DNA from 3 places in the Carnobacterium antarcticum genome. Region 1 is predicted to be linked to each of the others. Evidence: predicted binding sites of a transcription regulator. Region 1 holds the regulator's gene; each other region holds the start of a gene.
What was found. The regulator LexA, encoded in region 1, represses DNA repair genes until DNA is damaged. The targets are predictions, from matches to a motif close to CNAACANNTGTTNG.
Positions count from the first base shown of each region.

Region 2: a site for LexA is predicted at 7,792-7,805, ahead of dinB (DNA polymerase IV). Genes of this name have one in related genera too.
Region 3: a site for LexA is predicted at 7,190-7,203, ahead of recA (recombinase RecA). Genes of this name have one in related genera too.

Region 1 covers NZ_CP010796.1:454,150-464,652, forward strand. The annotation lists gene NY10_RS02415 (DUF1836 domain-containing protein) at 1-524, shown strand, start outside; gene NY10_RS02420 (DegV family protein) at 535-1,401, shown strand; gene recJ (single-stranded-DNA-specific exonuclease RecJ) at 1,522-3,855, shown strand; gene NY10_RS02430 (adenine phosphoribosyltransferase) at 3,879-4,391, shown strand; gene lexA (transcriptional repressor LexA) at 4,461-5,084, opposite strand; gene NY10_RS02440 (DUF896 family protein) at 5,247-5,489, shown strand; gene tkt (transketolase) at 5,610-7,613, shown strand; gene NY10_RS02450 (YneF family protein) at 7,801-8,037, shown strand; gene NY10_RS02455 (ABC transporter ATP-binding protein) at 8,152-9,903, shown strand; gene NY10_RS02460 (ABC transporter ATP-binding protein) at 9,903-10,503, shown strand, end outside.
Region 2 covers NZ_CP010796.1:2,522,806-2,533,308, forward strand. The annotation lists gene ruvB (Holliday junction branch migration DNA helicase RuvB) at 1-240, shown strand, start outside; gene queA (tRNA preQ1(34) S-adenosylmethionine ribosyltransferase-isomerase QueA) at 262-1,293, shown strand; gene tgt (tRNA guanosine(34) transglycosylase Tgt) at 1,950-3,095, shown strand; gene yajC (preprotein translocase subunit YajC) at 3,186-3,509, shown strand; gene NY10_RS11965 (post-transcriptional regulator) at 3,634-3,915, shown strand; gene adhE (bifunctional acetaldehyde-CoA/alcohol dehydrogenase) at 4,265-6,802, shown strand; gene NY10_RS11975 (metal-dependent transcriptional regulator) at 7,002-7,649, shown strand; gene dinB (DNA polymerase IV) at 7,837-8,970, shown strand; gene NY10_RS11985 (metal-dependent hydrolase) at 9,081-9,761, shown strand; gene NY10_RS11990 (DRTGG domain-containing protein) at 9,790-10,503, shown strand, end outside.
Region 3 covers NZ_CP010796.1:2,504,660-2,515,162, forward strand. The annotation lists gene NY10_RS11875 (ABC transporter permease) at 1-575, shown strand, start outside; gene yfmF (EF-P 5-aminopentanol modification-associated protein YfmF) at 709-1,971, shown strand; gene yfmH (EF-P 5-aminopentanol modification-associated protein YfmH) at 1,971-3,272, shown strand; gene ymfI (elongation factor P 5-aminopentanone reductase) at 3,269-3,994, shown strand; gene NY10_RS11895 (helix-turn-helix domain-containing protein) at 4,146-5,018, shown strand; gene pgsA (CDP-diacylglycerol--glycerol-3-phosphate 3-phosphatidyltransferase) at 5,125-5,706, shown strand; gene NY10_RS11905 (competence/damage-inducible protein A) at 5,893-7,167, shown strand; gene recA (recombinase RecA) at 7,321-8,403, shown strand; gene rny (ribonuclease Y) at 8,716-10,275, shown strand; gene NY10_RS11920 (TIGR00282 family metallophosphoesterase) at 10,431-10,503, shown strand, end outside.

The DNA.
Region 1 (10,503 bases):
AAGACTTGCCAGATTTTGATTTATACATGGATCAAGTACTGACTTTGATTGATACTTATCTTTCTGTGTTTAATCCGAGTCAACAGAAAAAAATCATTACGGCGTCAATGGTAAATAATTATGTGAAATTAGGGTTGATTCCAGCTCCTGTGAAAAAGCGATATAAGAAAAAACATTTAGCGTACCTAATTGCGATTTCTGTTTTGAAACAAGTCTTGACTATTCCAGAAGTTAAAGAAGGAATTATCTATCAAGCTTCAATCAGCGGCATTCGGGAAGCGTATGATTTGTTTTGTACTGAACAAGAAGCAGCTTTGATAGCTATCGCTTCACATTTGGAGAAAAAAGATCGACACCCTTTGCCGTTGATGCCAAATGATACAGATATGGCTAATTTAGTTGTTCGCACTGCAACGATAGCGGTAGCGACTAAAATCGTTACTGAAAAAACGTTATCTTTGATTGCTCAAGAAAAAACAGCAAATAGGAAAGAGACCAAACAAAAAAAAGAAACTGAACTGTGAGGAGATAATTATGAACAAAGAAAAAATTGCTTTTCTCGTCGATTCTGGGTCCAATGTCCCTGAAGAAATCGTTAAGTTAGGAAATATGAAAGTTATTCCTTTAAAAATTATCTATAATAATGAAGAATTCACTGATAATGTGGATATCACAGCGCAAGATGTATATGATCGGTTAGAAGAAGAAATACCTAAAACTTCATTGCCGAGCGGCGAAACCATCACTGAAATGCTGGAAGAAATTCAATCAGAAGGCTTTGAAAAAGTGATCTGTGTCACTATTTCTAGTGGACTGAGCGGCACAAACAATATGGTTCGAGTAGTGGCGGAACAGTTTAAAGATTTGGATATCTTCACAGTTGATACAAAAAATATCGGAATCGGCAGCGGGTTGATTGCTGTCCAAGCCTATACTTATGTTGCAGAAGGCTTGGATTGGGAAATCATCAAAACTAAATTAGAAGAAGATGTTGCGAAGTCTAAAATCTTTTTCCACGTACCAACGTTAGAGTATCTGCAAAAAGGTGGTCGAATCGGTTTGGTCGCTTCTGTCTTGGGTAATATGTTAAATTTAAAACCTATTATTACCTGCAATGAAGACGGGGTTTATGATACCGTCGCTAAAATACGCGGCAGCAAGAAAAGTGTTCAAAAAGCAATTTCTTTAGCAGTTGAATTTGCAGGAACGGCTAAAAAATACCATTTAGCTATTGCTTATGGCGGAAAAACTGCTGAAAGTCAAGTTGCGGGCATTCGTGCTGAACTTAAAAAACAATTGCCTCTTTTTGATAAAATTTACGAAGGTCAAATTAGCCCAGCACTAGGTGTTCATACGGGTCCTGGGTTAATCGGGATCGGTGTCTGTATCGTGGAACCTTAAAGTGAAACGAAAAGCTTTCCTGATTTCTATTAGGAAAGCTTTTTTCTGTTTGTTTTAGACTTTTAAATAACATTTCAGGAGGTTTCTTTGCTATAATATGAAAGTTGGGAGTGAAACGATTTGCTAAAAGCACATACAAAATGGAAAGTAAAAGAAACGATGATGGACAAAGAACATGAAAAAGAATTGAGCCGGAAATTAGGTTTCACATCATTATTTACGACTTTGTGTTTACAAAGGGGCTTAGAGACAGAAGAAGAAATCCAGCATTTTTTGAAGCCCGATGAGACGTGGATTCATGATCCTTTTCTCATGCACGATATGGATAAAGCCGTTTCCCGTATTATGGAAGCAATTGAAAAAGGTGAGCTGATCACTATTTATGGCGACTATGATGCGGATGGTGTCACAAGTACGGCCGTTTTGAAAGAAGCCATCGAAATGATTGGCGGAGAAGTAAATTTTTATATTCCAAATCGATTTAGCGACGGTTACGGTCCGAATACTCAGGCGTTTGAAAAATTGATTGAAGCTGGAACTGGGTTGATCGTTACCTGTGACAATGGTGTTTCAGGACATGAGGCGATTGCTAAAGCCAATGAGTTAGGAATTGATGTAGTCATAACCGACCATCATGAATTGCCTGCAATCTTGCCAGCGGCTTATGCAATTGTTCATCCCCGTCATCCAAATGGCCACTATCCATTTAAAGATTTGGCAGGAGTAGGAGTAGCGTTTAAGCTGGCGACTGCTTTACTGGGTGAAGTTCCACTTGAATTACTCGATTTAGTAGCTGTTGGTACCGTGGCGGATTTAGTTTCTTTATTAGGAGAAAACCGGGCTTTGGTCATGCAAGGAATAGCTGTTTTAAGAGAATCGCAAAGAGTGGGTTTAGCTGCTTTATGCAAGGTGGCTGGAGCCAAGCAATCAGAAGTAGATGAAGAGACGATTGGCTTTATTTTAGCCCCTCGGTTGAATGCGATTGGGCGTTTAGGCGAGGCTGCTCCTGCTGTAGAATTGTTGACGACATTCGATGAGGCCGAAGCGAATTCTTTAGCCCAGTTAATTAATGAGAAAAATAAAGAACGACAAGCCTTGGTTTCAACCATCACAGCTGAAGCTTTTGATATGATTGAAAAAAGCGATGCGAACCCGCATGTGTATGTATTAGCAAAAGAAGGCTGGCATGAAGGAGTTTTAGGAATCGTGGCCAGCAAAGTGGTTGGCAAGACTGGAAAACCAGCCATTGTATTGAATATGGATAGGACGAATGGGACAGCTAAAGGGTCAGGACGAAGCGTGTCAGCTTACCATCTGTATGAAGCATTAGAAGATGTCAGTCACCTGACGACGAATTTTGGCGGACACCATATGGCAGCAGGTTTGACACTGCCTGTCGAGAATATTGGTGCGATTCAAACAGAACTCAATGCTTTCTTACTGCAAAGCGGTTTAGCTGAGCAGTTAACGGAAGAAATCGTAGTTGATGAACGGTTGACCATAGCTGAGAGTAGCGTGGAATCAATCGAAGAGCTGCAAAAGCTTGCTCCTTTTGGAACGGATAATCCTAAACCGGTCTTTTTATTCGAAAATGTAAAAGCACAAGATGTTCGACGTATCGGCGGAGATAATGCACATTTGAAATTAAAAATAATGGATGAAGCAGCATCTTTAGATGTGATTGGTTTTCAATTCGGCCCTGTTGCAGCTGAGATTGGTGCTGATGCTGAACTATCGATTGTGGGACAGTTAAGCATCAATGAATGGAATGGGTTGCGTAAGCCTCAGTTGATGATTGAAGATTTGGCAATTGAGGGAGTGCAAGTTTTTGATTTGAGAAGTACTCAAATCGCTCCAGCAATTTGGCAGATGGCACCTGCTGATTATTTATTTTTCAATGAAAAAAACTATCAACAATATGAAAGCAGCATCACTGAGACAAGTTACGGTCATTTGATCACTGATCAAGAAAGTGCCGAGGGTTTTATCCTGCACACGGATCAACTTATTTTAGTTGATTGCCCCTCAGATTTAACTTTATTAAGCACTGTATTGAATCAGGTAGAGCCAACAAAGGTTGTGGCTTGTTTCTTTAACCAAGAAGAAGCTTATCTTACTGGAATACCTAGTCGGATGCAATTTTCACAAGTTTTTAAGTATACTGCAACTCATATTGATATTGATGTTCGTCATAAAATAAGTTTATTAGCAACGCATTTGAAAATAAAAGAAAAACTATTGATTTTTATGATTTCTGTGTTTTTTGAAGTAGGATTTGTTACAATAAAAGACGGTGTTATGAATATTGTTCCAAATGCTGAAAAGAAAGAGTTGACTGAATCGACTACTTATCAAAACCGTTTGAAAAAAATAGCAGCTGAAGAAGCTTTGATCTATAGTCGGTTTACTGAACTAGAAACTTGGTTAAAACAACAGTTGAAAAAAGAACTGTAAAATTGGATGGAGGAAAAGTTTCAATGGACTTAAAAAAATATATTGCAAATGTACCCGATTTTCCCGAAGAAGGCATTATCTTTCGTGATATTTCACCTTTAATGGCAGATGGAGAAGCTTATCGTTATGCTACCAACGAAATCGTTCAATACGCAAAAAATAAAGGCGTGGATATGATTGTTGGACCTGAAGCTCGTGGATTTATTGTAGGATGTCCCGTTGCCTATGAATTAGGTATCGGTTTTGCGCCGGCACGTAAAAAAGGAAAATTACCTCGTGACACAGTCGAAGTCAACTATGGTTTAGAATACGGCAATGACGTTTTGCAAATTCATAAAGATGCTATCAAACCTGGACAAAAAGTGCTGGTTTGCGATGATTTACTAGCTACTGGTGGAACAATTGCGGCAACAGTCAAATTGATTGAGCAACTAGGAGGAGAAGTAGTCGGTATGGCTTTCTTAGTTGAGTTAACCGATTTAAATGGACGTGACAAAATTAAAGGATACGATATTTTAGCTTTAATGGAATACTAGAAGCTTGATAAACTAATAATGGACAATACAAAAAGTCGTTAAACAAAATTTGTTTAGCGACTTTTTGTATTAAAATATATGGCTGCGGTAAAGTCCTACGACTTTTCCTAAAACAGATACTTCATCTAAAATAATAGCATCCATGGTCTCATTTTCCGGCTGCAAACGATAATAATGATCTTCTTTATAAAACCTCTTACATGTTGCTTCGTCTTCATTGGTCAAGGCAATAACGATATCTCCGTTGTTGGCGCTGGATTGTTTGCGGACGATCACTTCATCACCATCAAAAATCCCAGCATCGATCATGCTTTCCCCACGGATAGTCAACATGAAAAGCGATTCGCTTTCTTGTTTTAAGTTTGGCGGAAGCGGAAAATAATCAGTCGCTTCTTCTACTGCTAAGATGGGTTCGCCCGCTGTAACAGTTCCTAGCAAAGGAATTTGTTTTAATTGAACACCTAATTTTGATAACCCCGTAGCTGTTAATTCGATTGCTCTCGGCTTACTAGGATCTCGTTGGATAAACCCGTTTTTTTCCAATCTGGACAGATGCCCATGGACAGTCGATGTAGAAGATAAAGAAACGGCTGTTCCAATCTCGCGTACAGTCGGTGGGTAACCTTTTGATTGGACTTGTTCGTGGATATATTGTAATACTTCAATTTGTCTAGATTCTGGAGTTTTACGCATAAATAGCTGCACCTCAATTCCTATATATTTCTTATTCATAGAATACCATAAAATTATATGCGAATCAAACAAATGTTCGCTATATTTAAAAATCACTTTGATGTATTTTATAGGATTTTTTTGGTATAGTAGCTAAAGAATACAAATAATGGAGTGAGTAAAATGTTACCTAAAGAACAATTGACCAGAATCAATGAATTAGCAAATAAATCTAAAGCTGAAGGGCTGAGCTTGTCTGAACAAGCAGAACAAAAAAAACTTCGCGAAGCGTATTTAGCGGCTTTTCGGGGAGGAATGCGCAATCATATCGAAGGACTAAAAGTTGTTGATGAGGAAGGCAACGATGTGACTCCCGATAAATTGAAAGAAATCCAAAAAGAAAAAGGCATCCACGACCGTTCCTAACAAATGGAGCGATAAATAGTGCAGGTATTAAGAAAAGAAAGACTGTTTTTATAAAAAATGCATTCAGTGATTGCTTCAATGGGAATAAAACAGTAAAATAGAGGTATTACAATTGAAAGGATGATTTACTTGTTTGACAATACGGACCAATTAGCGGTAAATACAATTAGAACACTGAGTATAGACGGAGTGCAAAAAGCCAATTCTGGTCACCCAGGCTTGCCGATGGGGGCAGCGCCGATGGCGTATACTCTTTGGACGCAACAATTAAAAGTAAACCCTAAAAATTCAACGTGGGTGGATCGTGATCGGTTTGTCCTTTCAGCCGGCCATGGTTCAATGATGTTGTACAGCCTTTTACACCTTGCAGGCTATCAGGTGTCGATTGATGATCTAAAACAATTCCGCCAATGGGAAAGCAAGACTCCTGGACACCCAGAAGTTCACTATACCGATGGGGTTGAAGCGACTACTGGTCCATTAGGACAAGGGATCGCAAATGCTGTAGGAATGGCAATGGCTGAAGCCCATTTAGCCGCTACGTATAACAAAGAAAATCACCAAATCGTGGATCATTACACGTATGCTTTGTGTGGCGATGGCGATTTAATGGAAGGGGTTTCTGCAGAAGCAGCAAGTTTAGCGGGTCATTTAGAGTTAGGTAAACTGATCATGTTATACGATTCGAATGATATTTCATTGGATGGACCGACTTCAAAAGCCTTCACTGAAAACGTTGGAAAACGGTTTGAAGCGTACAATTGGCACTATATTTTAGTAAAAGATGGAAACGATTTAGACGAAATCAATGCTGCACTTGAAGCAGCAAAAGCAGAAACAACGAAACCAACCTTGATCGAAGTGAAAACGGTGATCGGTTTTGGGGCTCCTAATGCGGGATCTCATAAAGTCCACGGTGCTCCACTAGGTCCAGAAGGGATCGAAGCAGCGAAAAAAGCTTACGGATGGGAAGGCGAAGACTTCTTCGTGCCCGTTGAAGTAGCACAACGTTTCAAAGAAACGATGGTCGATAAAGGCGTTGCAGCGGAAAAAGAATGGACGGCTGCTTTTGAAGCTTACCGTAAAGATCATCCTGAACTAGCGGCTCAATTCGAATTGTCGATGACTACTGAATTGCCAGAAGGTTGGGACAGTGAATTGCCAAGCTTCTCCGTAGAAGACGACGCTTTAGCTTCTCGTGTTACCGGAAGCCAAGTTTTGACTGCTATCTCTGAAAAAGTTCCTTATTTCTGGGGCGGATCAGCCGACTTATCGTCTTCAAACAACACGATGGTCGCTGGAGAAAAAGATTTCCAACCGGGACAATATGAAGGACGGAACATTTGGTACGGTGTCCGTGAGTTTGCAATGACAGCTGCTGCTAACGGAATCGCTTTACATGGCGGTTCAAGAACCTATGTAGGCACGTTCTTTGTCTTTACCGATTATTTACGTGCAGCGATTCGTTTAGCGGCGATCTCGAAATTGCCGGTAACCTATGTGTTTACCCATGATTCGGTGGCGGTCGGCGAAGATGGACCGACCCATGAACCGGTTGAACACTTGTCTAGCTTACGCGGCATGCCGAATTTAACTGTTTTGCGTCCAGCAGACGGGAATGAAGTAACCGCTGCTTGGAAGATCGCAATAACGTCAACGGATCACCCGACATTATTGGTCTTGTCTCGTCAAAACTTGCCTGTTTTACCAGGCACACAAGAAAAAGCGCAAGAAAGCGTGGCTAAAGGGGCATATGTTCTTTCGCCTCAATCAGGAGAAACGCCTGAAGGCATCTTGATTGCGACTGGTTCTGAAGTAGCCTTAGCATTAGAGGCTCAAAAAGCATTAAAAGCAGACGGGAAAGATGTCTCCGTGGTTTCGATGCCAAGTTTTGATCTATTTGAAAAACAAGACGCAGCTTACCAAGAGTCTGTCTTACCGAATGCCGTCCGCAAACGGGTTTCCATTGAAATGGGCGCCAGCTTTGGCTGGGAACGCTATGTTGGTCTAGATGGAGCTATGGTAGCCATCGACAAATATGGCGCGAGTGCACCTGGTGCTACGGTTATTGAAAATTATGGGTTTACAGTGGAAAATGTTGTAGCGGCTTACAGTAAGCTATAGACTATTTCTTCATTTGTCAGCCATGTGGATTGAGAACAGTTCAATTCACATGGCTTTCTTATATGGAAATTGAAAGATCTTCAGGCAAACGGTACATTTTTTTCTTAAGTAAGGCGTTTAGCTATTTATTTTTAGTTTAAAGTCTAGTACAATTAACCATTGAGAGATTTTGAAAGGAGTGAATGAAATGAGCACAGGTTTAGCAATACTTTTTATTATTCTTGCGTTAATTGCAGGTTTAGTTGGTGGATTTTTCTTAGCAAGAAAATACATGATGGATTATTTCAAAAAGAACCCGCCAATTAATGAAGATACTTTACGTATGTTGATGATGCAAATGGGTCAAAAACCATCTGAAAAGAAAATCAAACAAATGATGGCATCGATGAAAGTGCAATCAGATAAAGCAAATAAAAAAAAATAAGCGGCATATGATGTTTTGCTTATATTATTTATGTGAGCAGATTTTTTCTGTTCGCATTTTTTATTTCATAAGCAGCCTTTTAAAAGGACAAAAAAGGAGTAGGTGAAAAGTTATATGGGCGTCTATAAAAAGTTAGGTTGGTTTTTTAAGCAAGAGAAAAAAGCCTATATTACAGGGATCAGTTTTTTAATTCTGGTTTCAATTTTACAACTATTGCCACCGAGAATCCTTGGAATCGTGATCGATGAAATCAAACAAGGTTCTTTGACCAAAATAGTTTTGATTAAATGGCTCATTATCTTAACAGTCACAGCTCTTACACAATATCTTTTTCGCTATATTTGGCGTATGAACATCTGGGGAACATCCGCTAAGCTAGAACGGATTTTACGGAAACGTTTATTCGATCATTTTACGGAGATGGATAATAGTTTTTTCCAAAAATACCGTACAGGAGACTTGATGGCGCATGCGACGAATGACTTAAATGCCATCCGAAACGTAGCTGGAGGCGGGATTTTAACTTTTGTGGATTCTATTATTACGGGCGGCATAACGATTACAGCTATGATGATAGTGGTTGACTGGCGGCTTACATTGATTGCCTTGATTCCTTTGCCTTTGTTAGGAGTTGCTTCGCGGGTGCTGGGTTCTAAATTGCATACACGTTTCCGTAAAGCACAGGCTGCTTTTTCACATATGAACGATAAAACGCAAGAAAGCATTTCTGGAATGAAAGTGATTAAAACTTTTGGACAGGAAAATGAAGATGTAGAAGATTTTAAATTGAAAACGGCACAGGTTGTTTCTGCGAATAGAAAAGTCTATAAAATTGATTCTTTATTTGATCCAGTAATGACTTTTATTATTGGTATTTCTTATATTTTAACCATTATCGTCGGAGGACATCTTGTGATGACTAATGCGATAACCATCGGTGACTTTGTTACCTTTATCAACTATATCGCGATGTTGGTCTGGCCCATGTTTGCCATTGGACGGTTATTTAATATTCTAGAAAGAGGTAGTGCAAGCTACGACCGGGTTGAAGGTCTTTTGCAAGAAACATCTAAAATCGTTGAAAATCCTGATGCCATTCAAACTGCCATCAAAGGAGATATCGATTACACTGTTGAAAAGTTTTGTTATCCAAAAAGCTCTGCAGTTGTTTTGCAAGACATTCATTTTGAATTGAAACGAGGCCAAACACTTGGAGTAGTTGGTAAAACCGGATCCGGGAAAACAACTATGTTCAAGTTGTTATTGCGTGAATACGACCGCTATAAAGGCCAAATCCGATATGGAAATACAGACATTAGGGATTATTCTTTAAATGCTCTATTGCAGCATATCGGTTATGTGCCGCAAGACCAATTTTTGTTTTCAACGAGCATCAAAGAAAACATTCGTTTTGCAGATCAAGAATTAGATCAATCCGCAGTCGAGCATGCAGCTAAACTAACAGCTGTTCATGAAGATATTATGGAAATGGAGCAAGGCTACGATACTTTAGTGGGAGAGCGCGGAGTTTCATTGTCCGGCGGTCAAAAACAGCGGCTTTCAATTGCTCGTGCTCTAATCATCAAACCAGAACTGTTGATTTTGGACGATGCACTTTCAGCTGTGGACGCCAAAACGGAAGAAGCTATCTTGAATGCTTTGAAACACGAACGGTCAGAACAAACTACGATTATTGCGGCTCATCGCATCAGCAGTGTGTTGCATGCTGATGAGATCATCGTTATCGAAGAAGGAAAAATCATTGAACGCGGGACTCACTTAGAATTATTGGCTCTCAATGGTTGGTATAAAGAAATGTATGACAAACAGCAATTGGAAAGAACAACTGAAGGAGGGGGAGACTAATGGAGCAAAAAACAAGTGGGTCAAAATCCTTTCCTCTTAAAGAACAGTTCCAAATTGTGAGTAGAATATTTAAATTTGGCGCCCCGTTTAAAGGTAAATTTTTTATGGCTATTTTCTTCGGAGTATTAGTGGCTATAACGAATGTAGTGTTGCCTCGTATTTTACAAACGTTTATGGATGATTATCTAGCAACGCAAACAGCCACAACTAGAATTATCGGTTTATTTGCCGCTGCTTATTTCGGAGTAACCTTGCTCAAAATTATTGTTTGGTATTTAAACCTGTACCTGTTTAATTTGGCCTCTGAAAAAACAGTGGAGAATATCCGGAACAAAGTGTTTACTAAATTGCATACTTTAGGGATGAGATTTTTTGATCAAACGCCTGCTGGTTCAATCGTGACGCGCGTAACCAATGATACTGAGACGATCAAAGAGTTTTTTGAAGTATTTCTTACCGTTTTGCAAGGGATTTTTGGAGTTGTAGCTTCTTTTATTGCGATGGCTTTATTAAGTTTGGAAATCACTTTGTGGATCATGTTATTCGTTCCAGTATTACTGATAGTTATTTGGTATTATCAAAAATACAGTTCGACGATCT
Region 2 (10,503 bases), 540 kb from region 1:
GTGGACCAAAAAGGACTGGATTATGTCGATCAAAAGATGGTTCGGACAATGATCGAAGTCTATGGCGGCGGGCCAGTAGGACTGTCTACTATAGCAGCAAATATTGGGGAAGAAATGGAAACGATCGAAGATATGGTCGAGCCGTATTTATTGCAAATGGGCTTTATTCAGCGTACTCCACGTGGTAGAATTGTAACGCAGTTAGGTTTTGACCATCTTGGTTACCCTATAAACAACTAATAAAGACAGGAGCGTTTAAACATGTTATCAACAAATGATTTTGATTTTGAATTGCCTGAAGAGTTGATTGCTCAAACACCACTAGAAGATCGCTCCGGATCAAGACTTTTGATTTTGGATAAAGAAACTGGTGAAATAGAAGACAAGCACTTTACAGCTATTTTAGATGAGTTACATGCAGGTGATGCCTTAGTAATGAATGACACGCGTGTTTTGCCAGCTCGTCTTTACGGAACCAAACCTGAAACAGGGGGACACGTTGAGGTGTTGTTGTTAAAAAACACTTCAAATGATGAATGGGAAACATTAGTTAAGCCGGCTAAACGAGCTAAAGTTGGAACGGAAATTCATTTTGGAGATGGTCGTTTGAAAGCTGTGGTCAAAGAAGAATTGGATCATGGTGGACGAATCATTGATTTTTTTTATGACGGTATTTTTTTGGAAGTCTTAGAATCTCTTGGAGAAATGCCTTTACCGCCTTATATTAAAGAACGACTCGAAGACAATGAACGTTATCAAACGGTTTATGCAAAAGAAAATGGTTCAGCAGCTGCTCCTACAGCTGGTTTGCATTTTACTGAAGAGTTATTAGAAAAAATTAAAGCTAAAGGGGTTCAATTGGTTTTCTTAACATTACACGTCGGGTTAGGAACGTTCCGGCCCGTTAGCGTCGATTCCATTGAAGACCATGAAATGCATTCTGAATTTTACCGTTTATCTGAAGAAGCCGCTAGCCAATTAAATGAAGTAAAAAAGGCAGGTGGCAGAATTGTTGCTGTAGGAACAACTTCTATACGGACTCTTGAAACCATTGGGACAAAATTTAATGGCAGCATTCAAGCAGATAGCGGCTGGACTAGTATCTTTATTTCTCCAGGCTATGAGTTTAAGTTAGTTGATGCTTTTACAACTAATTTTCATTTGCCTAAGTCAACTTTGGTTATGCTCGTCAGTGCTTTTGCGGGAAGAGAGCAGGTTCTAGCAGCTTATGAGCATGCTGTAAAAGAAAAATATCGGTTTTTCAGTTTTGGAGATGCGATGTTTGTAAAATAAACAACAAAAAAGAGAAGCGGGCTGAAAATGCCAACTTCTCCTTTGTTTTAAGAGAGGTATGAGTGAACTTTTTTTTTAGAATCGAACTGTTTGGATATTAAACTTCTTTTGAAAAAACGACATGTGATTCTTTTATACTTTATTCGTTGCGTTCATTTAAGCGTAAACTAACTATCGAGCTAAGATTTGTTTTTTTTAATCGCCTACTTAACTGATTGACTTAACTGAATGGTTATTGAAACTGGTAAATCGAAACTGAATGTTGATTTTATTTGTTTCTTTGAAGCTAAACAAAAAAGAAAGTTTGTCGTTCACTCATACGTGCATCTCTCTTTACACTCATAATATAGCATGAAAAGGTATCGCTTACAAGTTAAGTGCTTAAGAAAACCAATTTATTTTAGGTTTCGGAAATAGACCGGTTTAAAAACTTGAATAGATTGAAAAATGTCGTAGTTCGTTTATTTTTAAAATACGGATCGCAAAAATATCTGTTTCTTATTTTGCGATAAAAGGCTATATTAGGTGGTAATAAAAGCCTCTTAAGGTCTAAGCGGGTTTGCAAAAAAAGAAAATTCTTAGTATAGTTACTAAAGTGTTAAAATACGATTGACAAAAATAAAATTGCCAAGAACAATGAAAGTAGGAAAATAAATATGTCTGAACCGGCTATTAAATACCGTTTAATAAAAAAAGAAAAACATACTGGTGCTAGATTAGGAGAAATCATTACTCCTCATGGAACCTTCCCTACACCAATGTTTATGCCAGTAGGAACACTGGCATCCGTTAAGAGTATCGCACCTGAAGAGTTAGAAACTATGGGAGCAAATATTATTTTAAGCAATACCTATCATCTATGGTTAAGACCAGGAGAAGATATTGTCGAAGAAGCGGGTGGATTGCACAAATTCATGAATTGGGATAAAGGAATCTTAACCGACTCTGGTGGGTTTCAAGTATTCTCATTGAGTGATATGCGCCGCATTGAAGAGGAAGGGGTTCATTTTAGAAATCATCTGAACGGTTCGAAAATGTTTCTTTCTCCAGAAAAAGCTATCGGCATCCAAAATAAGTTAGGTCCGGATATCATGATGAGTTTTGATGAATGCGCTCCTTTTGAAGAAAGTTTTGATTATGTGAAAAAATCTGTTGAGCGAACTAGCCGTTGGGCAGAACGTGGACTAAAAGCTCATGCTAAACCCAACCAACAAGGATTATTTGGTATTATCCAAGGCGCGGGCTATAAAGAATTGCGTCAGCAAAGTGCTAGAGATTTGGTTTCAATGGATTTTCCTGGTTATTCAATCGGTGGTTTATCCGTTGGAGAGCCTAAACACTTGATGAATGAAGTGTTGGATTACACTACACCGCTGATTCCTGAGGACAAACCTCGTTATTTGATGGGAGTAGGAACAGCCGATTCTTTGATTGACGGAGTTATTCGCGGTGTAGATATGTTTGATTGTGTATTGCCGACGAGAATTGCTCGTAATGGAACGTGTATGACCAGCAAAGGGCGAGTAGTTATTAAAAATGCACGATACGAACGGGATTTTGGCCCGCTTGACGACAAATGTGATTGCTACACTTGTAAGAACTATACTAGAGCGTATATTCGTCATTTAATCAAAGCAGATGAAACGTTTGGTTTACGCTTAACGAGTTACCACAACCTTTATTTCTTGTTAAATGTGATGAAAAACGTTAGACAAGCTATCATGGACGATAACTTGCTTGAATTTAGAGAAAACTTTTTTGAAGAATATGGGTACAATAAACCAAATGCTAAGAATTTCTAACAATTCTTAAAAATGTGTAGTACTGAAGGGCAAAGTTTGGTACAGTTAGTACTAGGCTAGATCGAATCGATGAAAGAATGGAGTGAAGAAATGGATTTTATTATTACTATTTTACCTTTTGCTGCGATTATGGGATTGATGTATTTTATGATGATCAAACCACAAAAAAAAGCGGCTGAAAAAACTAAAAACATGTTGGACTCTTTGAAAAAAGGTGACGGTATTGTAACAATTGGTGGCTTGCATGGAATCGTTGATGAAATTAACGATGTAGAAAAAACGGTTGTTCTTGATTGTGAAGGCATTTTCTTAACCTTTGAAAGACGCGCAATTGCACGCATCAAAGATGTCGCTGTTGCCTCAACGATTGAAACATTTGAAGCCAATCCAGAAGATACCAACGACGTAGAATAAAATAAAAGCGATCATTTAGTGAAACAAAAGAGAGGATGAAGAGTCTTTTCTTTTGTTTTTTTTCACTACTAAAAATGAATCAATAATTGGGCAAAAAAATCCCCCAACGTAAGGAGTGTTTGATTTGGCTAATGATTCAACACCTTTATTTGAAAAGTTGGAACCCTGGTTAAACTTGAAAATCCAAGAATTCCACACACTGGGTTACCAACAGATTACAAAAGAAGATCTATGGCATTATTTAATTTATTTTTCTTGGAAAAAAGCTATTCCCAAACATTATTACCAACAAATTCGGCAAGTCATGACGTTGACTCCTAATGATTATTTAGATTTTGCCTCTGTAGAAGCGCTGATTTCTCCAGCTAGTTCATTAGACGATATGGATTTAAAAAGTTTATTTTAAGAAAAAGGCTAAGGCCTTTTTTTATATTCAATTGTGAATAAAGTTCTATTCTTATCGACAAGAGTTGTTTAGAAATCAAACTAATTCAGATAGACGAAAATCAATTATAACCTTTATACGTTAGGGTTTTAAAGGCTTTTTGTAAAATGTTAAAAACTTTCCATTAAAAGCTTTACAATTTTTGAATAATAGCTTATGCTTGTATTGTGAAAAAGATAACAATAAGAAATAGGGGGAGTAAATGATGACTTCTACAAATACAGCTTCTACAAACACGCTAGAAAAGATTGCGAAAACTGAAAAAAAGACCAATGGAAAAGAAAGAACGGTTCGCACTCAAATCGATGAAATGATTTGTAAAGGGAAAAAGTCTTTAACTATGTTAGAAACATTTGATCAAGAAAAAATTGATCATATTGTCCATCAAATGGCTTTGGCAGGATTAAGTGAACACATGACATTAGCAAAAATGGCTGTTGAAGAAACTGGTCGCGGTATTTATGAAGATAAGTGCATTAAAAATATGTTTTCAACAGAATCTATTTGGAATTCGATTAAAGATAATAAAACAGTAGGAGTTATCAGTGATGACGATCAATCACAGTTAATCGAAATAGCTACACCAGTGGGAATAGTCTGTGGGGTAACTCCAGTAACGAATCCAACTTCAACGACTTTATTCAAAGCTTTGATTTCCATCAAAACAAGAAACCCGATCGTCTTTGCTTTTCATCCTAGTGCACAAAAATGCTCCGCAGCAGCAGCACAAGCGGTTTTAACTGCCGCTGTTGAAGCTGGAGCACCTGAAGATTGCATTCAATGGATCAAGCAACCTTCTCTCGAGGCAACTAATGCATTAATGAATCATCCTGATGTTGCAATCGTTTTAGCTACTGGAGGTTCCGGTATGGTTAAAGCAGCTTATTCAACAGGGAAACCTGCTTTAGGGGTCGGTCCTGGAAATGTACCGAGTTATATCGAAAAATCAGCTAAAATCAAACGAGCTGTCAATGATATCATTGCTTCTAAGTCATTTGATAATGGTATGATCTGTGCTTCTGAACAAGCTGTTATCGTGGACCAAGAAATTTATGGAGCAGTAAAATCAGAATTTGAAAAGCATCAAGTTTATTTTGTTAAAGTTAATGAACTAGAAAAATTAGAAAATGCAGTGATGAATCAAGATAAAACAGCTGTAAATCCTGCTATTGTCGGGCAATCGGCTTGGGAAATCGCTGAACTTGCAGGGCTGAAAATACCTAAAGAAACGAAGATAATTGTAGCTGAATTAGCTGGAGTCGGAAAAGATTATCCATTATCACGCGAAAAACTTTCCCCAGTACTAGCAATGTTAAAAGCAGAATCTACTGAACATGGCTTTGACTTAGCTCAAAAGATGTTGGAATTAGGCGGATTAGGGCATTCTGCTGCTATTCATACGTTAAATGACAAGCTAGCGAGAAAATACGGGGAACAAATGAAAGCTTGCCGTATTTTAGTGAATTCACCAACAGCACAAGGCGGCATAGGAGATTTGTACAATAATATGATTCCATCCTTAACGTTAGGTTGCGGTTCATATGGGAAAAACTCTGTATCTAAAAATGTTTCCACTATTGATTTATTGAATATCAAGACAATTGCGAAACGGAGAAATAATATGCAGTGGTTTAAACTACCGTCAAAAATTTACTTTGAAAAAAACTCGATTCATTATTTGCAAGAAATGGAAAATGTTGAAAGAGTCTTCTTGGTTTGTGACCCAGGTATGGTTGAATTCGGTTATGCAGACAAAATTATCAATGAACTCTACAAGCGTAAAAATCGCGTGCAAGTAGAAGTTTTTTCAGCGGTTGAAGCTAATCCATCAACCAATACCGTTATGGCAGGGACAGAGGCAATGATCCAGTTCCAACCGGACACCATTATTGCTATCGGCGGTGGATCAGCGATGGATGCTGCAAAAGGCATGTGGCTATTTTATGAAAAACCAGAAACAGAATTTTTTGGGGCGAAACAAAAATTTTTAGACATTCGAAAACGGACTTACAAAATTCCGACTTTAGATAAAACCCGATTTATTTGTATTCCGACAACTTCTGGTACAGGTTCGGAAGTTACTCCTTTTGCGGTGATCACGGATAGCAAAACACATGTGAAATATCCGTTAGCTGATTATGCTTTAACGCCAGATGTTGCGATTATTGATCCCCAATTTGTAATGAGTGTTCCTAAATCAGTGACAGCCGATACCGGAATGGATGTGCTGACTCATGCAATTGAATCCTATGTTTCTGTTATGGCAAGCGACTATACAAAAGGGTTGAGTTTACAAGCAGTCAAATTAGTATTTGAACATTTAAGGGATTCTTATGAGTACGCGAATGAAGAATCACGAGAAAAGATGCACAATGCCTCTACCTTGGCTGGTATGGCTTTTGCAAATGCATTCTTAGGAATCAATCATTCAATAGCTCACAAAATAGGCGGTGAATACAACATTCCTCATGGTCGGACGAATGCCATTTTACTGCCTCATGTCATTCGTTACAATGCAAAAGATCCTTCAAAACATGCACTATTTCCCAAATACGAGTATTTCCGTGCGGATGAAGATTATGCGGAAATAGCACGATTTATGGGATTCAAAGGCACAACGACTCAAGAGTTAGTTGAATCGTTGATTGCTGAAATCGTTCAATTAGGAAAAGATGTCGGCATTGAAATGAGCTTGAAATCTCAAGGAGTAACGCAAGAAGTATTAGATGCTACTGTTGATCATATGGCTGAATTAGCGTTCTTAGATCAATGTACGACAGCTAATCCAAAACAACCTTTGATTAGTGAACTGCGTCAAATTATTATTGAAGCCTACGAAGGCGAATAAAAATTCAGCGTTTTTATAAATGAAAGAGCCAGAACAAAATCAACTTTTGTTCTGGCTCTTTACATCTTGATTTATGGTCCATAAAATAATTTTAGGCTTTCCTAAACTTAATTTATGGATGTATTGCTTTAAAAAGAAGGAAAAGCTATAATTAAAAGGAGTTCAGCAAGGGTAAAAAAAGGAAAAGCAGGTGATACAAATGACACCCAATAAGGAAGATTATTTAAAAAAAATATATGAACTTGGTGGGACGGATACTAAAATAAATAACAAAGAAATAGTGAAAGGGTTGGAAGTTTCAGCAGCATCCGTTAGCGAAATGATGACAAAACTATTGAAAGAAGGATTTATTGAACGAATCCCTTACCAAGGCGTACAGTTAACAGCAGAAGGACTGCGCAAAGCCAGTATACTGGTGAGAAAACATCGCTTATGGGAAGTGTTTTTAGTGGAGCATTTAGGCTATTCGTGGAATCAAGTTCATGAAGAAGCAGAAATTTTGGAACACGTTTCATCCACTGAACTAACCAATCGCTTGGAAGCTTATTTAGATTATCCAACAGTTTGTCCTCATGGGGGGATGATACCGAACAAAGAGGGTGTTTTAAATGAACCTCCTTTGCAAACTCTAGCTGAAAAGAAGGTAAATGAAAAAATTGTGATCAAGCGCGTAGCGGACCAAAAAGATCTGCTTGATTACTTAGTATCAGTAGGAGTAAAAGTCAATGACGAATACACGATTAGCGACATTGGTGCTTACGAAGGCCCCATTACAATTGAAAAAGGACAAGCAAGCATTCCGATTAGTTTTAAGGCAGCTACGAGCATTTATGTAGAAGCAATCTAAGTAGCGCCTATCCTATAAGGAAGAGTATTTTCTATTAAGGAATGAAGCGCCCCCGTAAATTGGATTTCAACATCTAACTTATGGAGGCTTTTTTGGTTTTTGGAAGAAAGTAATCTGGCAGTTTTTTTGAGTATCTTGAACAAGAATGTACGTTCGCGTATAATGAAGAGGAAAGGAGGCGAAGAAGGTGAAAATAGGGGTAGTGCAATTTGACGAACCGATCAGAGATACATCAAGAAAAATTATTCACGTAGATATGGATGCCTTCTTTGCCTCTGTTGAAGAAAGGGAACATCCCGAATTAAAAGGACAGCCTATTATTATTGCGAAACATCCGAGATTAACGAGCGGAAAAGGTGTCGTTTCTACCGCTAATTATGTTGCAAGAACATATGGTGTCCATTCTGCTATGAGTGCTCAAAAAGCTTTTGAATTGTGCCCCGATGGAGTCTTTATCCAAGGAAATTATGAGTTATACCGAGAAGTATCAGAAAAAGTCCGTGCGGTTTTTAAGCGGTATACAGATATTATTGAACCACTATCTTTAGATGAAGCTTACCTGGATGTGACTGAAAATAAGCAAGGCTTTAAGAGTGCGACGCATATGGCTTACGCTATACAAAAAGAAGTCTGGGAAAGTGTCCGCCTAACTTGTTCAGCTGGAGTGTCTTACAATAAGTTTATTGCTAAATTAGCCTCGGATTATAAAAAACCAGCTGGTGTTACAGTGATACCACCGGATCAAGCCTTACTCTTTTTAAAAGAATTGCCGATTGAAAAGTTTTATGGAGTCGGTAAAAAAACTGTGGAACGGATGCACGAATTGAAGATTTTTACAGGAGAAGATTTATACCAAAAAGATGAAATGGAATTGATCCATCTTTTTGGCAAGATGGGGTATTCTTTGTACCGTAAAGTTAGAGGAATTGATGATTCACCGGTACGCACGAGTCGTGAAAGAAAATCGGTCGGTAGAGAAAATACGTATGAAAAAAACTTGACCACAGAAAATGAAATAATGGCAGAATTAAGATTTTTAGCAAAAAAAGTCGAACGTTCGTTGCTGAAGGAACAAAAACATGGAAAAACCGTTGTATTAAAAATTCGTTATTCAAACTTTGAAACCGTAACGAAACGAATCACGCTGCCTAATTCGATCAAAGATGCTGAAGAAATTTTTTTCCAGATTCAAAGTTTATGGGATGATATCGGAGAGCTTCAAAAAGGAATTAGGCTTCTAGGGATTACAGTTACGACCCTAGATCCGCTGACATTTGAAAATATTGTTTTGCCGCTTTGGGAAAATGACATCAGAATGTAGGGTTAGCTAAGCGACCCATAGTGCTAAATTGCAATCTCTTTTTCACAAGGGTATAATAAAGACATTAATACAGTTTTACTGGAGTGTTCTATTGAAAGGGGAGCTCAAGAATGAAGGTATCATGGCATGGACAATCGTGTGTACAAGTTTTGACAGATACAGGGTATACTATTTTAATCGATCCGTTTATCACAGGTAATTCTAAGAGTGACTTGAATCCAGAAACAGTAGCAGCAGATGTTATTATTATTACGCATGCACATGCTGATCATATCGGCGATACAGAAGCTATTGCTCACAGAACAGATGCTTTGATTGTTGCAAATGTGGAAATCGCAGAATTTTTCGAATCAAAAAAATTGAAAACACATGGAATGCAGATGGGTGGGAAACATGCCTTTGATTTTGGAGAAATTAAAATGACACTTGCTATTCATGGTTCGTCTTACGAAATAGACGGAAAACCAACGACACTGGGACTAGCTGCGGGTATTATTTTTCATGCTGATGGAAAGACGCTCTATCATGCAGGAGACACCGCTCTCTTTTCTGATATGCAGTTGATTGGAGCCTACAGACCTCTCGATATAGCCTTTTTACCGATTGGGGACAATTATACAATGGGCATTGAAGATGCTACACTAGCAGCATCTTATTTAAAGGCTAAAACGGTTGTTCCGATTCATTACAATACATTCCCTTTGATTGAACAAGACCCGGAGGCTTTTTGTCAAAAATTAGCAGGGAATCAAGGTCGTGTATTAGCTGTAGGAGAAATTTTAGAGGTTTAAAAGAGCAAAAGTTTTTGGAGGGTAGCAAATGGCCACGAAGCACGATCAAATATTAGCTTATATAGAAACTTTACCTGTTGGAGAAAAAATCTCTGTCCGGATCATTGCCAAAAATTTGCGAGTCAGTGAAGGAACGGCCTATCGTGCAATCAAAGATGCACAAAATAGCGGATTGGTTTCTACCATTCAAAGAGTGGGGACCATTCGAATTGAACGGAAAATGAAGGAAAGTATTGAAACCCTCAGTTATGGAGAAGTTGTGAAGATTATCGAAGGAGATATTTTAGGCGGTGAAAAAGGCTTAAATAATGATTTGAATAAATTTATCATTGGTGCAATGACAGACGATGCCATCGTCCGCTACATCACTCCTGGCTCTTTAATGATAGTCGGCAACCGTGAAAGCGTTCAGGAACTGGCTTTGAAAAAAGGCGCCGCTGTTTTGATTACGGGTGGTTTTGATACAAGTGATAAAATTATCAATTTAGCCAACGAATTAGCATTGCCTTTGATCAGTACTACTTATGATACATTTACTGTAGCGACAATGATCAATCGAGCAATGACGGATCAACTGATAAAAAAAGAGATCATTGTCGTTGGAGACATTTATACGAAATTAGAGCAAACAATGTATTTGAATGTAGAAGATACTGTATTGGATTACCGTAAATTAAACGAAAAAAGCGGTCATACTCGTTTCCCGGTAGTCAGTAAAAACTTACGTTTAGTGGGCATTGTG
Region 3 (10,503 bases), 560 kb from region 1:
TTCCTAAAAACTTTGGAAAAGCGAATATTCCATTATTGGAAAAGATTCCCGTTATTGGCGATATTTTCTTTAAAGGAACTTCTGCACCAGCTTTTGTAGGAATTCTGATAGCTGTTTTATGTTGGTTTGTGTTATTCAAAACTCGTTTTGGATTGCGTTTGAGAGCTGTAGGGGAACACCCTCAAGCAGCAGATACTTTAGGAATCAATGTTTATGGAATGAAATATGCCGGTGTGCTATTATCCGGTCTCTTAGGCGGAATGGGAGGAGCTATTCAAGCTCAAGCAATTTCATTGAACTTTTCCGCTTCAACCATTGCTGGTCAAGGGTTTATTGCAATGGCAGCTATGATTTTTGGTAAATGGAATCCTTTAGGCGCAATGGGCGCAGCTATTTTCTTTGGGTTTGCTCAAAGTTTAGGTGTAATCGGCAATTATATACCGTTTATCCAGGATGTTCCAAGTGTCTGGCTGCAAATTGCTCCTTATTTAATTACGATCGTCGTATTGGTAGGAGTTATCGGAAAATCAGAAGGTCCAGCAGCAAATGGTAAGACTTATATCAAATCGAAGTAAGGAATTTACGAAAAAACAATCAGAGATTTTTATCTGATTGTTTTTTTTCGTATTGAACGGGATGCTTCACATTTCTTCTTTTTTAATCTATGATAAGGAGAAGATTGTTTTTATAACGAGGAGGAAAAAAAGGATGTCAATCCAATTAGCCGAAGGCGTTCAATTACATGTTTTGCCAACTAAAAAATACAAAACCGTACAAATGGTCGTGAAATTACGCACGCCTCTAGACAAAAAAAGTATTACAAAAAGAGCCTTGCTCTCAAGTTTGCTGGAGACCAATAGTGAAAAATACCCAACACAGACAGCTTTAAGAAGCGAATTGTCTAATCTTTATGGAGCTAGTTTCGGCACCTCTATCAGTAAAAAAGGGACGTCCCATATTTTATCGATAGGGTTGAATGTAGTAAACGAGAAGTATTTAACGATGGGAGATTCTGTTTTAAAGGAAGCCATTGCGTTTTTAAAAGAAATTATTTTTAAACCGAATGCGACAGATGGGCATTTTGACGAAGAAACGTTTAGACGAGAAAAAGAAAATTTGAACGATTATTATGATTCAATTGCAGATGACAAACAAACTTATGCCAGTTTAGAGTTGCAACACTTATTTTTTGACGATGAGGGGCAACAGACACCTAGTATCGGAACAAAAGAAGATCTAATTGAGATTACTGCTGTTGATTTATATCATTATTATCAAAAAGCCTTAAAAGAAGATCAAGTGGATATTTATGTTTTAGGTGATGTTGAAAAAGAACAAATAGAAGAGCAATTCAAACTGTTTCCATTTGAAGCTAGAAACATAGCGAAACAAGAGGCTTTTTATGCAACGGAGACATTCGAAAAAGTGGTTTCTAAAATAGAAGAACAAGATATCACACAAGCTAAATTTAATTTAGGTTATGCAACGAATATCTTTTACCATCAAAAAAATTATTACGCAGGACAAGTTTTTAATGGTCTTTTTGGCGGGTTTCCTCATTCTAAGTTATTTATGAACGTTCGCGAAAAAGAAAGTTTGGCTTACTATGCATCTAGTTCTCTAGATACGTTTAGAGGCATGATGAGTGTTCAAACAGGTATTGAAAGTAAAAAGGTTGACCAAGTAAAAGAAATCATTACCATGCAGTTAAAAGAAATGCAAGCGGGTAATTTTACAGATGAAGCGTTAAATCAAACTAAAGAAATGCTGAAAAATCAATTATTGCAATCAGAAGATCATTCGGGAGCCATTATTGAGCGAATGTATGCAAATCAAATGGCCATAGGAAAAGTTATTAATTTAGAAGAGTGGATAGCCGATATTGAAGCAGTGACAACGGAACAAGTTATCGAAGTTGCTAATCAAGTGAAATTAAAAGCGACATTCTTCTTATCTGGGGAGGTTAACTAATGGAGAAAAAAGTTTATAAACAACTAAATGAAACGCTTTACACTGAAACCTTGGAAAATGGCTTATCGGTCACTTTATTACCAAAAAATGAATTTCATAAAACATACGGTTTATTTACGACAAAATATGGTTCGATCGATAATCAATTTGTCCCACTCGGCGAAAGCGAAATGACTAAAGTGCCGGATGGCATCGCGCATTTTTTAGAACATAAGATGTTTGAAAAAGAAACAGGCGATATTTTTCATGTATTTGGAAAGCAAGGGGCTTCGGCTAATGCTTTCACTAGCTTTACACGGACAAGTTATCTCTTTTCCAGCACTAGCCACGTTTTAAAAAATATGGAAACTCTTTTAGATTTTGTTCAAGAACCTTACTTTACCGAAGAAACCGTTAATAAAGAAAAAGGGATCATTGCTCAAGAAATTCAAATGTATGAAGATGAACCCGATTGGCGTTTGTTCTTTGGTATTTTGGGCAACCTTTATCCAAAGCATCCACTGCACATTGATATTGCAGGAACAGTCGACAGCATTATGGATATTACAGCAGACTTATTGATGGAAAGTTATCAAACGTTTTATCATCCTAGCAACATGAATTTGTTTGTTGTAGGAAAAATGGATCCAGCAGAAATGATGGATTGGATTCGAGAAAATCAGGCTAAAAAAGAATTTCCTGCAGCGACTGAAATCAAGCGTCATTTTCCAGAAGAAACTGTTGCAGATATTGTACCTTTTGCTTCTATCACCATGCCTGTGAACCGTGCTAAAAGCATAGTAGGCGTTAAAGGAATTGGGCCGGCTCCGGAAGGAAAAGCGGCTTTGGCATACAAAACAACTATGGATCTCTTGCTAACGTTGTTATTCGGACCGACTTCAGCTAATTATTTGAAGCTTTATGATAGTGGAATTATCGATGACAGTTTTTCATACGATTTTAGTTTAGACCGTACATTCCATTTTGTCGATATTGGGGGCGATGCAAAGGACGCAGAAGCTTTCAGTACCGTAGTGAAAGAAATACTATTAACAGCCAAAGAAAGTCCAGAACTAACGGAAGAAAATCTAACCTTAGTGAAAAAACGGATGATTGGACAAGTTTTGCAATCGTTAAATTCTTTAGAATACATTGCCAATCAATACAGTCAACAAGCTTATGGCGATGCAACGTTATTTGATTTGGTTCCTATTATTGAAACTATAACGCTTGATCAATTGAAATCATTAGCAGAATGCTTTATGCAAGAAGCTCATATGAGTGTCTTTCATATTTTGCCTAAAGGAGCCGATGAAGCGTGAAAGCAGCTTTGATCATGGGAGCAAGCGGCGACATTGGTAAAGGAATTGCTGAAGAATTAGCCGGAAATGGCTGGTCATTGTATCTGCATTACCATTCCGATAAAGAAAGTGTAGAGCAGCAACTGCAAACGTACCGTTTCGCTTATCCCAAACAAGATTTTTTTGGTATTCATCTAGATATGACGGATGAGACTGGAATTGCTGTGTTCACCGAAAACATTTTTCAGTTGGATGCAATTATTTTTGCTAGCGGGTTTACAACCTTTCAGCTGCTAACGGAGGTTACTTCGGCTACAATGGATCAAATGTGGACCGTTCATGTGAAAACACCTATTTTATTGGCCCAGCGATTGCAGACTAAGTTGTCCTATTCAGGTAACGGCCGTATCGTTTTTATTAGTTCTGTTTACGGAGAGGCCGGAAGCCCGATGGAGGTGCTGTACAGTACGACAAAAGGGGCACAGTTAGCTTTTGTTAAAGCTTACAGTAAAGAAATAGCCAGCCTTGGAATTACGGTCAATGCAATTTCTCCCGGAGCTATTGCAACTAAAATGAATGCAACTTTCAGTCTAGAAGAAGTAGCGGAACTGGAAGCAGAAATCCCTGTTGGTCGGATGGGAACCATTTCGGAAATCAGTTTTTGGGCCCATCAATTATTGGATCCAAGAAGTGCTTACTTGACTGGACAATCGATTGTAGTGAGCGGCGGCTGGTTAAGATAACGAGCCGCAGAGCTGTCGAATGTAAAAGCATCCGATTAAAAAGGACAGGTTAAATAAAAAGAGATGTTTCTGAGTGTTTTGATGTGTTATAATTACAATGATATGAGCTTTTTATGCTCTCTAAACAAGAGAACAGGTAGGTGAAGACTTCATGAATGAAATCGGTGAAAAGTTACAAGAGGCTAGAAAAGCCAAAGGGTATACTTTGGATGATTTACAACAGATGACTAAAATACAAAAACGTTATTTGATTGCAATTGAAGAGGGCAATTATAATGTTATGCCAGGAAAATTTTATGCACGTGCTTTTATCAAACAATATGCGGATACAGTTGGATTAAATGGGGATCAGTTATTAGAAGAGTACACTGATATCGTGCCTCATACACACGATGAAGAGTATGTTGAAAAAGTATCCAGCAGCCAAACACGTTCTGGAAATAAAACAGGGAACGAATTACTCGGAAAAGTTCAAGATTATTTGCCGACTTTGGTTATTCTGTTGGTCGTTGTGGTTATTGCTGCAGCTATTTATTTCGCTTTTATTAAAACCAATCAATCTTCTCAAGAAAGTTTGATAACGAAAAACTCAGAAAGCGTAGTCGTTTCAAGCGCTGTTTCTAATTCGAACGATGCAAAAGATTCCTCAACTGAAGACTCTGCTACATCAGAATCAGAAAAAGAAGAAACGAAACAGGTTGTTTCTGTCCTGTCATCAACCGGTTCTCAAACAACCTATTCTGTAACAGGAACTACTGCAGAAAACACTGTTTCATTATCTGCTGAAGGCGGCGAAAGCTGGGTTAGTGTTGAAGCGGACGGAACGATGATCGATCAAGCGTTATTGACAGATGGCGATGTCTTGGATGCTGCTATTCCAGCTGATACAAAAACGGTTAACATCGTCGTGGGGAATGCATCTGTAACGGGTGTTAAATTAAATGATGAAAACGTAGATTATGCGCCTGAAGCAGCTAACGCCGTGACCCAAAAAATTGAGTTTCAATTTGAAGAAACAGAATAAACGAAATTGAACAATGAGAGTCCCTTATGTATGGAATACATCAGAGAGGATTCTTATTGTTTTGATTTTAACGTACTTAGAAAAAGAATAGAGAGAAGGCGATGTTTTGAATTTACCTAATAAACTTACGGTTGTTCGGATTATTATGATACCTGTATTTGTTATTATTTCCTTAGTTCCTTTGGATTGGGGTGTTTGGCATGTGTGGGGTTCAACCATTGAAATCACCCAACTGAGTGCTGCAATTATTTTTGCTTTAGCTAGTTTAACCGATTGGTTAGATGGAAAGATTGCCCGTTCTAGAGGATTGGTAACTAATTTTGGAAAGTTTGCTGACCCTTTAGCCGATAAAATGTTGGTTATGACAGCTTTGATTGTTTTAGTTGGACAAGGACTTGCTCCTTCATGGGTAGTAGCTATTATCGTCTGCCGCGAACTAGCTGTGACAGGTTTACGTTTATTGTTAGTAGAACAAGGTGGAACGGTGTTAGCAGCAGCATGGCCTGGAAAAATAAAAACGGCAACACAAATGATTGCGATCATTTTGTTGCAGATCGACAATTTACCATTTGCAGCTTTAGGGATTCCAATGGCTAGCATCATGCTGTACATCTGTCTGTTTTTCACTATTTATTCGGGAATCGATTATTTTATTAAAAACAGTGCAGTATTTAAAGGATCTATGTAAAAAAAATAGGAAGGAATGTTTTTAGTTAATTGAAGCATTCCTTTTTTTGTTGCCTCTAACCTATGCTAAACTACTACTAAGTAAAATCTGACTAAGAACACCTTTATTGAGTCAGAGGTCATTAAAGAACGAGGAAAAAGACAAAAATAAATAAATAGTGCATATACTAAAGTAAGGAGAAAAAAGATGAACGCTGAAATTATTGCTGTTGGAACGGAATTATTATTGGGACAGATCGTCAATACGAATGCTGCTTTTTTATCGCAACAACTCGCAACGTTAGGAATTGATGTGTACCACCAAGTTGTTGTAGGAGATAATCCGACCCGATTAAAAGAAGTGATCAAAATAGCAGAACAAAGAAGCGATTTGCTAATTTTAACGGGTGGCTTAGGTCCTACTAAAGATGATTTGACTAAGCAAGTGCTGGCAGAACATTTAAACAAAGAGTTGGTTTTGGATTCAGAGACTATGGCTAACATCACTGATTATCATAAAAAAATGAATCGGACAATGACGGAAAACAACCGGATGCAAGCACTGGTAATAGAAGGTGCAATGGTTTTGAAAAATCCGAATGGTTTAGCTGCTGGGATGTTTATCAAGCACAATGAGCAGACTTATTTACTATTTCCTGGTCCCCCGCATGAATTGAAAGCCATGTTTGTTCAAGAAGCAAAACCAATACTGCTAAGTTATGCTGATAAAGAAGATGTTTTAATGTCAAGAGTAATGCGTTTTTTTGGTATCGGAGAATCGCGTTTAGTTACTTTATTAGATGATTTGATCGAAACCCAAACCAATCCCACACTCGCTTCTTATGCGGGAGTCAATGAAGTGAGCGTGCGTTTGACGGCCAATGGAAGGACTGAGACGGATTGTCAAAAACTATTGGATGACTTAGAGGGAAAGATCCAAGACCGTGTAGGAGACTATTTATATGGGTATGGGGAAGAGACGCGCTTGGTCGAAGTAGTTGGTGAGCTGATCAAAAAACAACAATTGACTCTAACAGCTGCAGAGAGCCTGACAGGTGGAGCTTTTCAAAGTATGTTGACAACGACGGCTGGCGTTTCTGAATACTTTGAAGGGGGAGTAGTGACATATAGCAATCGTATAAAAGAAGACATCCTCGGTGTATCAAAAGAGACCATTGAACAATATGGGGTAGTCAGTGCACACTGCGCCATTGAAATGGCACAATGTGTTAAGAATCAATTTGGAACAGATATCGGTGTCTCCTTTACCGGTGTTGCAGGTCCTGCAGAATTAGAAGGACAAAAATCAGGAACGGTTTGGATTGGCTATGCTTTTAAAGATACCGTTTCTTATGCTAAATGCTTCCATTTTGGAAAAGGGCGCAACAGCAATCGCGAACAAGCAGTCTTATCGGCTCTGGATATGATCCGACGAGAATTGTTAGGGAAACCTATTGAGGGAAAAACTTATCTAAAAGATTAAAAAACCTGTTGGAAAAACAAACCGAATGTTTGTTCGCTTTTTTCTTGCTTTTAAATCAAAAAAAAGTTATAATAAGACTTGCGAGACTAATTAAAACAACTAACTAATTGAATGAATTTTGACAGATAGAAAGTAGTCAAGGAGGACACATTAATGGCAGAAGACCGTAAACAAGCATTAGATGCAGCATTGAAAAAGATTGAAAAAAACTTTGGTAAAGGTTCCGTAATGAAACTAGGGGAAAAAATCGATACCCGTATTTCTACTGTTCCAAGTGGCTCTTTAGCACTGGATGTTGCATTAGGAGTGGGCGGTTTCCCAAGAGGCCGAATCATTGAAGTTTATGGACCAGAAAGTTCTGGTAAAACTACAGTAGCACTGCACGCTGTGGCAGAAGTTCAAAAACAAGGCGGAATTGCCGCTTTTATTGATGCAGAAAATGCTCTAGATCCTAAATATGCTGCGGCATTAGGAGTAGACATTGATGAATTGCTTTTATCACAACCCGATACCGGTGAACAAGGACTAGAAATTGCTGATGCATTAGTATCAAGTGGAGCAGTTGACATCGTTGTAATTGACTCAGTAGCTGCTTTAGTACCGCGTGCAGAAATTGAAGGCGAAATGGGGGACAGTCATGTAGGGCTGCAAGCTCGTTTGATGTCTCAAGCTTTGCGTAAATTATCCGGTTCAATCAATAAAACAAAAACCATTGCGCTATTCATCAACCAAATTCGTGAAAAAGTTGGTGTGATGTTTGGTAACCCGGAAATTACTCCTGGTGGACGTGCTCTAAAATTCTATGCAACAGTTCGTTTAGAAGTAAGACGTGCAGAACAAATTAAACAAGGCACGGATATTATGGGAAACCGTACAAAAATCAAGGTCGTAAAAAACAAAGTAGCGCCGCCTTTCAGAGTGGCTGAAGTGGATATTATGTACGGAGAAGGGATTTCACAAGTCGGCGAGTTAGTAGATATGGGGTCAGAAAAAGACATCATTGATAAGTCGGGTGCTTGGTATTCTTATGAAGGCGAACGTATTGGTCAAGGACGCGAAAATGCTAAAAAATACTTTATAGACCATCCTGAATTACGAGCTGAAATCGAAGAAAAAGTTCGAGCAGCTTATGGTATTGGAGATGCACCAGCAGAGCCTGTTGAATCTGCTAAACCAGAAGAAATAAAAGAAGCAAAAGCAACTGTTAAAAAGAAAATTGCACCAGAAGAGATATAAACTTTATTAATAAGCCTAACAAAAAAACCATTCGTTTAGATTGGTTTTTTTGTTATAGAGAAAAATGAAAAAGATAAAGGAAAATAATCGATAAAATAGGATAGCGTTCTCATTTCAGGAACAAAAATGACCGAAACACCTCTAAAAAACATTATTAAGTTGACATGTTTGATGAGGACAATTAAAATTAAGATATCTATTACTTTATCTTTAGATAACAGGTAGGTTTTATTGGTAAATAAGTGTGTAGCTCTACCAAATAATTGATAAATAATAAATGACAAATTAAATATATGATACGGAGGTGGAAGAATGAATTTTATCAGTATAGCCTTCGCTATCGTTACTTTAGTTGTCGGTCTTTTTGTAGGATATGCTATCCGCAAATCAACCCATGAAAAAGAACTGGCTGGTGCTAGAAACACTGCAACTGGAATATTGGATGAAGCACAAAGAGAAGCAGAAACCATGAAAAAGGAAGCGATGTTAGAAGCGAAGGATGAAAACTACAAATACCGAACTGAAATTGAAACTGAGCTGAAAGAGCGAAGAAATGAGGTTCTAAGACAAGAAAATCGTTTGGTACAACGGGAAGATAACATCGACCGTAAAAATGATGGCTTAGAAAAGCGTGAACAACTGCTTGAAGCAAAAGAAGAGAAATTAAGTTCAAGACAACAACTAGTGGACGATTTGGAGAAGAAAGCGAAAGAATTGGTTGAGCAACAAGAAACCGAACTAGAACGTGTAGCTGCACTTTCAAGAGAAGATGCGAAACACATTATTATTCAAGAAACAGAAGATGACCTGTCACACGAATTTGCGGTAATGGTCAAACATTCAGAAGAAAAAGCTAAAGAAGAAGGCGATCGCCGTGCGCGTAACTTGATCGCTTTGGCCATTCAACGGTGTGCTGCAGATCAAGTATCCGAATCAACAGTTTCCGTGGTTACCTTACCAAATGATGAAATGAAAGGCCGCATCATTGGACGAGAAGGACGGAATATCCGAGCTTTGGAAACATTGACCGGTATTGATTTGATTATCGATGATACGCCAGAAGCGGTTATTTTAAGCGGCTTTGATCCGATTCGTCGTGAGATTGCTCGTATGACGCTTGAAAAATTGATTCAAGACGGCAGAATTCATCCGGCCCGAATTGAAGAAATGGTTGAAAAATCACGTAAAGAAATGGATGAACGTATTAGAGAAATTGGAGAACAAGCGACCTTTGAAGTGGGAGTCCATTCCATTCATCCAGATATTATCAAGATATTAGGACGCTTGCGTTTCAGAACAAGCTATGGGCAAAATGTTTTGCAGCATTCGATTGAAGTTGCAAAATTAGCGGGCGTATTAGCTGCTGAATTAGGCGAAGATGTGACTTTGGCTAAACGTGCAGGCTTGTTGCATGATATTGGTAAAGCTTTAGATCATGAAGTTGAAGGTTCACATGTAGAGATTGGCGCAGAAATCGCAATGCGCTATAAAGAAAACTCAACTGTGATCAACGCTATTGCTTCTCATCATGGCGATATTGAAGCCACATCTGTGATTTCTGTTTTAGTCGCTGCTGCGGATGCTTTATCTGCTGCTAGACCAGGAGCAAGAAGCGAATCGCTTGAGAATTACATTCATCGTTTAGAAAAATTAGAAAGTATTTCTAATGGTTTTGAAGGAGTAGAACAAAGTTACGCCATACAAGCCGGACGCGAAATCAGAATTATGGTTAAACCAGATAAAGTTGATGATTTGGAAGCTGTAAGTTTGGCGCGTAATGTCCGCAATCTGATTGAAGATGAGTTAGATTATCCAGGACATATCAAAGTAACGGTTATTCGTGAAACACGAGCGATCGAGTACGCAAAATAAAATGAGAATCAATGAAAAAACGAGACGACTATGCTTTAGTTGTCTCGTTTTTCGTTTAAGCTGTAAAAGAAAGGAATGTTTTTTCGTGGCTTTTCTTTACACAGATTTATTGTTAAAATAGAATAGATGCAACTAATAGAGAAGAGGCAATAAACATGAGATTATTATTTATTGGAGATGTCGTAGGTTCGATGGGCCGGGAAATGGTACACGATCATTTAGCAAAGT